Regions from separate parts of the Rahnella sp. CJA17(1/100) genome, predicted to be linked through region 2. Evidence: predicted binding sites of a transcription regulator. Region 2 holds the regulator's gene; each other region holds the start of a gene.

Region 1 (3,197 bases), 110 kb from region 2:
GTTCCTTCTCCTGCGCCTTTCCGTTTACATGCGCCGTGGCGGGCAAATATGAGCCGCGAAGAATACGGTGAGAAATTCCGTAAGATTCAGGAATATATTCACAGTGGTGATTGCTATCAGATCAATCTGGCGCAGCGGTTTTCGACAGAATACAGCGGCGATGAATGGCAGGCTTTCCTGCGCCTCAATCAGGCTAACCGCGCCCCTTTCTCCGCGTTTCTGCGTCTGCCGGAAAATGCCGTTGTCTGTCTTTCACCTGAGCGTTTCATCTGGCTGAAAGACGCTGAAATCCAGACCCGCCCGATTAAGGGAACGCTGCCGCGCTGCGAAGATCCGAGTGAGGATATGCAGCAGGCAGAACGACTGGCGGCATCGGAAAAGGATCGCGCCGAGAACCTGATGATAGTCGACTTGCTGCGCAACGATATTGGCCGCGTGGCGACACCCGGCAGTGTGCGGGTGCCGGAGCTGTTCGTTGTGGAGCCCTTCCCCGCCGTCCATCATCTGGTCAGCACGATCACCGCCCGGTTACCCGAAACCTGTCACGCCAGCGCCTTATTGCGTGCCTGTTTCCCCGGTGGCTCCATTACCGGTGCGCCCAAAGTGCGTGCCATGGAAATTATCGAAGAACTTGAACCGCAACGGCGCAACGGCTATTGCGGCAGCATTGCATATCTGAGTTGCTGCGGCACGATGGACAGCAATATCACCATCCGCACATTGCTCACCGCACAGGGCAAAATTTACTGCTGGGCGGGTGGCGGGATCGTCGCTGACAGTCAGGAACAGGCGGAATATCAGGAAACTTTTGATAAGATTGCCCGTATTCTGCCTGAATTAGGAGAAATACAGCCGTGACGCTGCTGGAACAACACGCGCCCTTACAGACGTTTTCACCTGCTGTGGAAGATTTCATCCTGCGTTTTCAATTGCAGCAGCCGCGCCTGCCTGCTGCGGCGTTGCGCGGAACCCGCCACGCCGCTGTGTTGATCCCGATTATCTGCCGTCCGGAACCGACCCTTTTACTGACGCGCCGCTCCGATCAGTTGCGTAAACACGCCGGCCAGGTCGCCTTTCCCGGTGGTGCAGCAGATGCTTCCGATGCCTCAATTATTGCCACCGCATTACGCGAAGCGCATGAAGAGGTCGCGATCCCCCCTGAACAGGTTCATATATTAGGCACACTGTCGCCGCAGGACAGCAGCAGCGGTTTTCAGGTCACGCCGGTTATCGGGCTGTTGCCTGTTGATGTACCACTGCATCCCGCGGAAGATGAAGTCGCCGAGTTGTTTGAAATGCCGCTGCGGGAAGCCTTTGATCTCGCTCGTTATCACCCTCTGGATATTCACCGCAGAGGCACTCACCACCGGGTTTATCTGTCCTGGTATCAGCAACAATTTGTCTGGGGGCTGACGGCGGGAATCATCCGTCAGTTGGCCCGGCAGGTTGAAGTCTGAGCTCAGTGATTACATTACGATCACACTTTTGCATCAAATAAGTTTATTTCATGCGAAAAATGAAACTTTTGCCTCTCAGCCCTTTTAAACTATAAGTCTATCCATAAGAACAAGAGACCCGTCCATAAGGGCTGTCTCTGGTGTTGGTTCATTTATGGAAGCCAGGGATCCCGTTCCCTGCCGCAATCTATTACAGGAGTATTCGACGTGATTAGCGTTTTCGACATGTTCAAGGTCGGGATTGGCCCTTCCAGTTCCCATACTTTGGGCCCGATGAAAGCAGGCAAACAGTTCGCTGATGACCTGCTGGAAAAGGGCATGATGCCTGCCGTTACGCGTGTCGCCGTGGACGTTTTTGGTTCTTTGTCTCTGACAGGTAAAGGCCACCACACAGATATCGCCATTATTTTAGGTCTGGCGGGCAATCAGCCAGATACCGTCGACATCGACGGCATTCCGCATTTTATCCGCGACGTTGAGCAACGTGAGCGTCTGCCGCTGGGCGGAACCCAGCATGAAGTCGATTTCCCACGTGATACCGGTATGGTGTTCCGCGGGGAGAATTTACCGCGTCACGAAAACGCCATGCAAATTCACGCTTTTGCTGGCGACAAGATGATTTACAGCAAAACCTATTACTCGGTCGGCGGCGGCTTTATCGTTGATGACGAGCATTTCGGTCAGCCTGTGCTGGATGAAGTGGCGGTGCCGTACAGCTTTAATTCGGCCAGTGAAATGCTGGCAAAATGTAAGGAAACCGGGCTGTCATTATCCGGCCTGGTGATGAAAAACGAGCTGGCGCAGCACAGTAAGCAGGACATTGAGCAGTATTTCGAGAAGATCTGGCACACCATGCAGGCCTGTATCGATCGCGGCCTGAATACCGAAGGCGTTCTGCCTGGCCCGTTGCGGGTGCCGCGTCGTGCTTCTGCCCTGCGCCGGATGCTGGTGTCAAACGACAAACTTTCCAGTGACCCGATGAACGTGATCGACTGGGTGAATATGTTTGCCCTCGCGGTTAACGAAGAAAATGCGGCGGGCGGACGTGTCGTGACGGCGCCCACCAACGGCGCATGCGGCATTGTGCCTGCGGTGCTGGCGTATTATGACCAGTTCATTCAGTCGGTCAGCCCGGATATTTATCTGCGCTATTTCCTGAGTTCCGGTGCTATCGGTATTCTGTATAAAATGAATGCGTCGATTTCAGGCGCGGAAGTGGGCTGTCAGGGCGAAGTTGGCGTAGCCTGTTCAATGGCGGCGGCAGGCTTGACGGAATTGCTGGGCGGCAGCCCGGAACAGGTGTGCGTTGCGGCCGAAATTGGCATGGAACACAATCTGGGATTAACCTGTGACCCTGTTGCCGGACAAGTTCAGGTACCGTGCATCGAACGTAATGCCATCGCGTCAGTGAAAGCCATTAATGCCGCCCGTATGGCATTACGCCGCACCAGTGAGCCGAGAGTTTCACTGGATAAAGTCATTGAGACGATGTACGAAACCGGTAAAGATATGAATTCCAAATATCGGGAAACCTCGCGTGGCGGTCTGGCGATTAAGGTTCAGTGCGACTGATCCGGTCGAAAAGATGACCTCTTCCTGCGGTATTTTCAGGTTGTATTAATTTCAACCAATTTACCGCAGGAAATACCACCTGGCCGGTAGCCGGCAGCAATAAAACCTTCGCTAACAGCAACCTGTTGTATTATCAATACATAATGGTAGTGAGACTTGCATTATACC
Region 2 (3,197 bases):
CCCAGCATGCTCAGTCCCGCGAGATAGAGCATAAATCCAAAGGAGGGTTTCATTATCGTCTCGTTAATTTATTTATTGCAGATGATGTGATGCAGATTACATACCGGAGGCGGAGTTTAACGCTTTGATAACAGGCTTGTGAAACGCTAATATTTGCACTCTGCTATCAAAAATATTGAAGGCTGAATTATGTGGTCAGAATACGCCCTTGAAGTGGTAGATGCCGTGGCAAGAACGGGTAGTTTTAGTGCGGCAGCGCAAGATTTGCACCGCGTGCCTTCTGCTATAAGCTATACCGTCCGTCAGCTTGAGCAGTGGCTGGCCGTGCCGTTGTTTGAACGTCGCCATCGTGACGTGGTACTGACGCCTGCGGGAAAGGTTTTTGTCGATGAAGCGCGGATTCTGACAAAAAAAATGATAGCCACGCGCCGGCAGTGTCAGCAGGTGGCGAACGGCTGGCGCGGCGAATTACGTGTGGCGGTTGACCGGATTGTAAAACCCGCACGGACACGGCGTCTGGTGCTCGATTTCTACCGCCATTTTGCGGACACCGAACTCATTATTCACTCAGAAGTGTTTAATGGTGTCTGGGATGCGCTGGTTGACGGGCGGGCAGACGTGGCGATCGGTGCTACACGCGCGATACCGGTTGGCGGGGGCTTCAGTTTTCGTGACATGGGATTTATGGACTGGCATTGCGTCGTCAGCCCGCAACATCCGCTGGCGCAGTTATCCGGCGCGCTGAATGATGATGAGTTGCGGCCTTATCCTGCACTCTGTCTGGAAGACACCTCCCGGACATTGCCTAAGCGGGATACATGGACGCTGGATAACCAGCGGCGGCTGGTCGTGCCAGACTGGACCTGCGCGCTGGAATGCCTGACCGAGGGCTTATGCGTGGGTATGATGCCGGTTCATCGCGTCACGCCGTGGATAGAACAGAAAAAGTTGCAGGTGCTGACGCTGGAAAATACGTTTCCCGACAGCCCGTGTTGCCTGACGTGGGATCAAAGCAATCCGTCACCCTCGCTGGCCTGGTTGCTGGAATATATGGGCGATACAGAAACCATGAATCAGGAATGGCTGCGTGATTAGAAAAAAAACGCCTGCATCTGCAGGCGTTCGATATCTGTTAACGGCGGTAATCGCGGTACGGACCATCGGCTACGGAACGGCGTTCGACCAGTTTCGGATGCACCTCAATGGTCTGAGACTCTTCACGCTTACTGACAATTCTGTCCAGCAACATGGTAAAGGCCATTTCACCCAGACGTTCTTTCGGCTGATGCACGGTTGTCAGCGCGGGGGAGAAGTAACGGGCGTTACGCACATTGTCGTAACCGATCACGGAAATATCCTGAGGAACGCGCAGGCCCAGTTCGTCTGCGGCACAGATTGCGCCCATTGCCATCACATCGCCACCACAGAATACGGCAGTCGGGCGGTGCTTCTGCATCAGAATTTTATGCATCGCCTGATAGCCCGATTCCGGCTCGAAATCGCCCTGAACTACCCATTCGTCACGCAGCGGAATATTGGCTTCAGTCAGTGCTTTCACAAAACCCTGGAAGCGGCCACCGCCGGTATTACGTGCCAGTTGGCCCGGGATCACCCCAATATCACGATGACCGCGTTCAATCAGATAACGCCCGGCCATGTAACCCCCTTCGAAAGCATTATCAATAATGCTGTCGGTGAAGTTCTTACGCGCTTCGCCCCAGTCCATGACCACCATTGGGATCGAACGGTGCTCCTCGAGCATATTGAGCAACTCATCAGGATATTCCGCGCACATCACCAGCAAGCCATCGACGCGTTTTTGCGCCAGCATTTGCAGGTAGGCTTGTTGTTTCTCCAGATTATTATGCGAGTTACACAAAATCAGCGTATAGCCTTTGGAGAAGCAGCTGTTTTCTACGGCTTCAATCACTTCGGCAAAATAGGGCGCTTCGCTGGAGGTGGCAAGCAGACCGATCGTTTTGGTGTTATTGACCTTCAGACTGCGGGCTACAGCACTCGGCGAGTAATGTAACTCTTTGATTGCAAGGAGAACCGCTTCTTTGGTTTCTTCGGCGACGAAACGTGTTTTATTGATGACGTGCGACACGGTTGTAGTGGAAACGCCAGCGCGCTTTGCGACATCTTTAATCGTTGCCATGTAAACAATGACTCCTGAACTCACGTGTTTCAGCACGTTAGCATTATGTTAATCGTTTGCTTGCGTGGATCTCACTGCTGGCTTCTAAAAGGGCAGTGAAATCGTTGGGTGGATTCTTCAGAATGAGGCGTGAAATGCTCTCGGGTGAAATCAACCAGCACACAGGCGTGTTAACCGACAATTTTCTCTTATAATGCAGGAAAGTGGAAGTAAAATTCTCAGGGATACATTGTCATTCAGCACAAGATTTTAAATGTTAATTATGCGAAAATGCGTTGGCACACAATTAGTGTGGCTTAAAAAATGCCACAATTTGATCCGAAAGGGGGTTTGATGGACAGCAACCTGAAATTATCGTTGATCACCACGGTATGCGCTTTGCTTATGATTATCGCTTTCAGCTTCACTGCGGTGATGAACTGATTCAGTAAGTGAACCGCTATAAAAAAGGGCGATTCCTGTTACAGGAATCGCCCTTTTCAATTTTACGCAGTGGCCGTTACCGCCGATACTCTTCCCTGCAGAAACTCTTCGTTAAATGCTATTCAATGGCTGATTAGCGAAACTTCAGACTTAACGAATTGTTTATTATCGGATCGTTTTCGGCGTCATTACCCGGCGTGCACCCACATAATGATCTTGCCAGTAATCGTCGCCGAGAGAGGTGATTTTAATGTCTTCGCCCGTTCTTGGAGACTGAATAAACTTGCCGTTCCCCACGTAAACACCAACATGGTCTGCTGCGCCGCGGTTATTGATTCTGAAGAACACCAGATCACCGCTTTCAAGTTCGCCGCGTTTGACCGGAGCCGCATCGCGCAGGTGATACATTTCATTCGCTGTGCGTGGCATCTTAATACGGATCAAATCTTTGTAGGCGTAATAAACTAAGCCGCTGCAATCAAAACCGGTATTCGGCGAGGTTCCGCCCCAGCGATACGGTTTTCCTACCTGATGCATCAGTTTGGTCATCGCCGTTTGCTGGGCATGCTGATAGCGTTTTTTATGCGTTGCACTTAGCGTAATCGGTTTGCTGTCT
Region 3 (3,197 bases), on a different contig from region 2:
AAGCAGGGTAATTAAAGGGTCGTAACCCATTGGCATCGAAGCATTAAAGGCCAGCATGCCGATAAAATGCATCGACCAGATGCCGATACCCATTGCAATGGCGCCACCTGTTAACCAAAGTCGGGAAGCCTTTCCCTCTGTGGTGGCAACCCGGCCTGCCATATCAAGCGCGGTATAAGAGGCAAGCATTGCAACAATGAACGAAAACATTACAAGCACATTGTTGTAATTACTGGAAAACATGTGAGGCTCCACCAACAGAGAGTCGAAAGCGACGGGTTGATTTGTTATCCGGCGATAATGGCATTAAGCCTTATTAAAGGCGAACGAAGTTGCGATAATTTTTTTGGCATAATTAAGATTAATCCGTAAGTGATTTTAATCAAATAAAAAGATTTTTGATAAATTAACCCTGAAGAAAGTCAGGGTTATTAAAACGAATCTGATACGCGCTTTGAAAGTGTTGTCTATAGTTAACAAATAATTAATTGAAAAAGGACAGAAGACTTTTATGCTAACTGTGCATCATTTGGATAATTCCCGTTCACAGCGAATCTTATGGATGCTCGAAGAATTGGGCGTCCCTTACGAAATCAAATGTTATCAGCGGGATAAAGGAACCATGCTGGCGCCGCCATCGCTGAAAAAAGTCCATCCTCTGGGCAAGTCACCGGTGCTGGAAGACAACGGGCTGATCCTTGCGGAATCTGGCGCCATCATTGAATACCTGCAGGAAGTGTACGATGAGGCGGGCACGCTGAAACCCACGGCGTTTGCTGAGCATCAGCAGTATCGCTACTGGATGCACTACGCTGAAGGTTCTCTGATGCCTTTGCTGGTGATGAAGCTGATTTTTAGCCGTCTGGGTAAACCGCCGATGCCGTGGCTCATCCGTCCGATTGCCGGCGCCATAGGACAGGGCGTGCAGAAGAATTATCTGGATAAGCAGATTTATACGCATATGGATTATCTTGAACAGCATCTGAGTACACATCCTTATTTCGCCGGTCAACAGTTCAGCGCGGCAGATATTCAGATGAGTTTCCCGATAGAGGCGATCAATGCCCGCGCCGGACTGGAAAAATATCCTCTGCTGAAGGCCTGGTTATCGAATGTCACCGCGCGTCCGGCATATCAGAAAGTGCTGGAAAACGGCGGTTCGTTTAATATTTTGCGTTAATTTCTTATCCATTTTTTATATTTTCAGGCGTTCATTGCGGGCTGAGTTTTACGTAATAAACGTCTTATAAAAGATAAACCACAATAAATACCCTGTTATTTATTTCCCTTCTTTCCCCTCCTTGTTTGTCTCTTTTTCTGCCACCGGATAAATTTCCACCACAACCGCGTTTTTATTGACCAGACAACGGTAAATTGTTGTCATTCACGGTTGATGTACGGCGGTTAAAGGCAGGATAATCGTTTGCGTAATTTTTTGTCCTGCCACACGCGATGCGAGTTAAACGTTTGCCTTGCCGTTCTGACGCCGTTTTCGGCGATTTCAGGCGACAAATAAGGAAGTGAACGTGCAGAAACGGTTTCATAATGACCACGCCGGCTAATCAGTAAAGACATTCAGAGGATTTTCCATGTCGAGTCAACAACCTCAAGCTGGCCGCGCAGTTGCGCCAAAAGGCCCGCTTGATGCTTTTTTCAAAATCAGTGCGCGTGGCAGTAACGTCCGCCAGGAAGTTATCGCTGGCTTAACCACCTTTCTGGCGATGGTCTATTCGGTGATTGTCGTGCCCTCGATGCTCGGCAAAGCGGGCTTCTCGCCAACCGCAGTGTTTGTCGCGACCTGTCTGGTCGCCGGTTTCGGCTCCCTGCTGATGGGGCTGTGGGCGAATTTGCCGCTGGCGATTGGTTGCGCCATTTCTCTGACTGCTTTTACCGCGTTTAGTCTGGTTCTCGGCCAGCACATCAGCGTACCGGTGGCGCTCGGCGCGGTATTTCTGATGGGCGTGTTGTTCACCATTATCTCGGTGACCGGCATCCGTTCGTGGATTTTGCGCAATCTGCCAACCGGCGTTGCGCACGGTACCGGTATTGGTATCGGCCTGTTCCTGTTACTGATCGCCGCCAATGGCGTCGGTCTGGTGGTGAAAAACCCGCTGGACGGCTTACCGGTGGCACTCGGCGCATTTACCTCATTCCCGGTCGTGATGACGTTGCTTGGTCTGGCGGTGATTTTTGGCCTGGAGAAACTGCGCGTTCCGGGCGGCATCTTGCTGGTGATTATCGCGATTTCCATTATCGGCCTGATCTTCGATCCAACAGTGAAATATCAGGGTTTATTCGCCATGCCTTCTCTGGCGGGGGCTGACGGTAAATCGGTGATTTTCGATCTCGATATTCTGGGTGCAATGAAAGCAGCTGTATTGCCCAGCGTGCTGGCACTGGTGATGACAGCGGTGTTTGATGCCACCGGCACCATCCGCGCTGTCGCCGGACAGGCAAACTTACTGGATGAAAACGGCCAGATCATCAGCGGCGGTAAAGCCCTGACGGCTGACTCCGTGAGCAGTATTTTCGCCTCCCTGGTTGGCGCATCTCCGGCAGCGGTTTATATCGAATCGGCAGCCGGTACGGCGGCGGGCGGCAAAACCGGTCTGACGGCTACCGTCGTCGGTGTGCTGTTCCTGCTGATGTTGTTCCTCTCTCCGCTGTCTTATCTGGTACCGGCTTACGCCACCGCACCCGCGCTGATGTACGTGGGTTTGCTGATGCTCAGTAATGTCACCAAACTGGATTTCAATGATTTCGTGGATGCGATGTCAGGGTTACTGTGCGCAGTATTTATCGTTCTGACCTGTAACATCGTCACCGGTATTATGCTCGGTTTCAGCGCACTGGTGATTGGACGCATCTTCTCCGGCGAATGGCGAAAACTGAACATCGGCACGGTGATTATCGCCGTAGCGTTAGTGGTGTTTTATGCGGGCGGATGGGCGATTTGATCTGTTTGCTCCCTCCCCTGCGAAGGGGAGGGTTGGGGTGGGGTATTAATGACGAATCAGTAGGTTGAAGTGTGCTTTGGCATGAGTTTTGTCATTAAAACCCCCTCCCGTCCTCCCCCTTCGCAGGGGGAGGAGCAAACCCTCTCTGATGTAACCGCACGCACTGATTTAAATCCCGTCCCCTTTTGATCTACTATTCCAAGGTTCGCTCCGGACTCACTCACCTGTGTCTGGCTGAAA
Region 4 (3,197 bases), on a different contig from region 2:
CTTCAAAGGCGAAACTCAAATTAATGACCAACTGACCGGTTACGGCCAGTGGGAATACAACGTTCAGGCTAACCATGCAGAAAGCGCTGGCGACGAAGGCAACAAAACTCGTCTGGGCTTCGCAGGTCTGAAATTCGGTGATGCAGGTTCTTTCGACTACGGTCGTAACTACGGCGTAATCTACGACGTAATGTCCTACACCGACCAATTGCCAATCTATGGCGATGACACCATGTACCAGAACAACGACAACTTCATGATTGGTCGTGGTAATGGCATGGCAACTTACCGTAACAGCAACTTCTTCGGTCTGGTTGATGGCCTGAGCTTCGCTGTACAGTACCAGGGCAAAAACGACGAAGGTCGTGACAGCCGTGGCGCAGTTGATTCCAATGGCGACGGCTGGGGTACTTCTGCCGCTTACGCTATCGGCAACTCAGGTGTTAGCATCACTGGTGCTTACTTCTCTTCTAACCGTACTGTTACTCAGAAACAAGACGGCACTGGCGACAAAGCTGACGCATACGCATTCGGCGCTAAATACGACGCTAACAACCTGTACCTGGCAACCTTCTACGGTGAATCACGTAACACCACCGATTACGGTAACCCGGATGCAATTGCTAACAAAACTCAGAACTTCGAAGTTGTTGCTCAGTACCAGTTCGATTTCGGTCTGCGCCCATCTATCGCATACCTGCAGTCTAAAGGTAAGAGCCTGAACGGTTTCACCAACAACGGTTCTACCTACGCTGGCGGCGATGCTGACTTGGTTAAATATGTAGAAGTTGGTACTTACTACTACTTCAACAAAAACATGTCTACCTATGTTGACTACAAAATCAACCTGCTGGACGACAACAGCTACACCAAAGCAGCGGGTCGCAGCACTGACGACATCGTGGGTGTTGGTCTGCAATACCAGTTCTAATATCACTTAACGATGCGCTTACGGGCGCATCAAAGTGGATATCAAGGCAGAGCTTCGGCTCTGCCTTATGCATTTCTGAGTCTTGAAAAGACCGCTTTTCCACCCTCGCCTATAAAATATTTTAATCTCCCACGCCTTCTCACAACTCTGTTTTCTTTTTGCCGCAAACGGTTGGCAAAAGGGGGCGCTGGCGTTACCCTGATGGCCTCTTTCGTAATATCAGGCTATGGAATTTTCCGACATGTTTGAAAAAATCACTGCAGCACCTGCTGACCCTATCCTGGGTCTTACCGATCTTTTCCGCGCTGACGACCGCTCTAATAAAATCAATCTGGGGATTGGTGTTTATAAAGACGAAACAGGTAAAACGCCGGTTCTGGCCAGCGTGAAAAAAGCCGAACAGTTCCTGTTGGAAAATGAAACCACTAAAACCTATCTGAGTATCGACGGGTTGCCTGATTTTGCCCGTTGTACACAGGAACTGCTGTTTGGCAAAGACAGCACGGTTATTGCTGATAAACGGGCACGCACCGCACAGACTCCGGGCGGCACTGGCGCTCTGCGTATCGCAGCAGATTTCATCGCTACGCAAACCAGCGCCAGACGCGTGTGGGTCAGTAATCCGAGCTGGCCGAACCATAAAGGTGTGTTCTCTGCTTCCGGTCTGGAAGTTGTGGAATACAATTACTATGACGCCGCAAATCACAGCCTTGATTTCGATGGCATGCTGAAAAGCCTGAGCGAAGCGAAAGCAGGCGACGTGGTGCTGTTCCATGGCTGCTGTCACAATCCAACCGGTATCGATCCTACGGAAGAACAATGGGCACAGCTGGCAGAATTGTCGGTGAGCAACGGCTGGTTACCGTTGTTCGACTTCGCCTATCAGGGCTTTGCAAAAGGTCTGGAAGAAGATGCGGCGGGTCTGCGCCTGTTCGTGGCAAAACATAAGGAATTGCTGGTCGCCAGTTCTTACTCGAAGAACTTCGGCTTATACAATGAACGCGTAGGTGCTTGTACGTTAGTCGCAGCCGATGAAGAAACTGCCGGTCGCGCTTTCAGCCAAATGAAATCGGTTATCCGTGCAAACTACTCCAACCCGCCGTCACACGGTGCTGCGGTTGTAGCCACCATACTGGGTAACGAAGCTTTGCGCACGCTGTGGGAGCAGGAACTAAGCGATATGCGCCTGCGTATCCATCGTATGCGCCAGCTATTCGTCAGCACCTTGCAGGAAAAAGGCGCTCAACAGGATTTCAGCTTTATTATTAACCAGAACGGGATGTTCTCTTTCAGCGGCCTGACCAAAGATCAGGTATTGCGTTTACGTGATGAATTCGGCGTGTACGCGGTGAACTCCGGCCGTATCAACGTTGCCGGCATCACGCTCGAAAATATGGCACCGCTGTGTGAAGCCATCGTCGCCGTACTGTAAAAGATAAGCAGTGTTGCTCAATTAAAAAAGCCCGTCAGGTATCCTGACGGGCTTTTTGTTTTTTGCTGATAAACAGCAAACGTAATTACCAGACCGGCATTTCATCCTGCAGGAACGGGTTCGTTTTACGCTCATAACCAAAGTCTGACATCGGGCCATGACCGGGAATAAAGACCATGTCATCGCCGAGCGGTAATAATTTCGTTTTGATGGAATGAATCAGCGCCTGATGGTCACCACGCGGGAAATCACTGCGGCCTACGCCACCCTTGAAAATCACATCACCAGAAACGGCAATTCGCGCTTTATCATTGATGAAGACAATATGCCCCGGCGTATGGCCTGGACAATGCAACACGGATAAGATTTCTTCACCAACACTCACTGAATCCCCTTCTTCCAGCCAGGTATCCGGCGTCAGCGGGTCACAATGGTCGAGGCCAAACATCTGGCTTTGGGTCGGTAACGCATCCAGCAGGAATTCATCTTCTTTTTGTGGCCCGATAACCGGTACCTGATAGTGCGCAGCCAGTTCTGCTGCGGCACCCACGTGATCAAGATGTCCGTGAGTCAGCAAAATTTGCGTAACCAATACACCTTTGGCAGAAACTTCCTGGATGATCCTGGCGGCTTCACCGCCCGGATCAACAATGGCGGCCTGATTGGTTTTAGCACACCAAATCAGTGAGCAGTTTTGGCTGAACGCCGTGACGGTAATAAGATGGGTTTTCATAGAGCTCCACAAAATGGCCTGCACATTCCGGCAGGCCATTAATTACACACATCACCAGGTCCGTGCGGGACCGGTATCGATGTGCACAAAGTTACTTCGTG

What was found. Region 2 encodes PurR, which represses purine synthesis genes. Its sites were predicted from a motif close to CANGCAAACGTTTGCNTG; they were not measured.
Region 1: a site for PurR is predicted at 1,620-1,637, ahead of AACU55_RS18345 (L-serine ammonia-lyase). Genes of this name have one in related genera too.
Region 3: a site for PurR is predicted at 1,457-1,474, ahead of AACU55_RS24215 (NCS2 family permease). Genes of this name have one in related genera too.
Region 4: a site for PurR is predicted at 1,092-1,109, ahead of AACU55_RS21350 (amino acid aminotransferase). Genes of this name have one in related genera too.

Annotation. Positions count from the first base shown of each region.
Region 1 is NZ_CAWOJA010000044.1:305,025-308,221, reverse strand. It holds gene pabB (aminodeoxychorismate synthase component 1) at 1-858, shown strand, start outside; gene AACU55_RS18350 (CoA pyrophosphatase) at 855-1,457, shown strand; gene AACU55_RS18345 (L-serine ammonia-lyase) at 1,665-3,029, shown strand.
Region 2 is NZ_CAWOJA010000044.1:415,375-418,571, forward strand. It holds gene punC (purine nucleoside transporter PunC) at 1-53, opposite strand, end outside; gene punR (DNA-binding transcriptional activator PunR) at 190-1,095, shown strand; gene purR (HTH-type transcriptional repressor PurR) at 1,133-2,158, opposite strand; gene cydH (cytochrome bd-I oxidase subunit CydH) at 2,492-2,581, shown strand; gene AACU55_RS18845 (C40 family peptidase) at 2,747-3,197, opposite strand, start outside.
Region 3 is NZ_CAWOJA010000083.1:155,152-158,348, reverse strand. It holds gene AACU55_RS24225 (putative bifunctional diguanylate cyclase/phosphodiesterase) at 1-243, opposite strand, end outside; gene AACU55_RS24220 (glutathione S-transferase family protein) at 512-1,180, shown strand; gene AACU55_RS24215 (NCS2 family permease) at 1,590-2,957, shown strand.
Region 4 is NZ_CAWOJA010000064.1:154,277-157,473, forward strand. It holds gene ompC (porin OmpC) at 1-931, shown strand, start outside; gene AACU55_RS21350 (amino acid aminotransferase) at 1,173-2,363, shown strand; gene AACU55_RS21355 (MBL fold metallo-hydrolase) at 2,449-3,096, opposite strand; gene AACU55_RS21360 (YcbK family protein) at 3,148-3,197, opposite strand, start outside.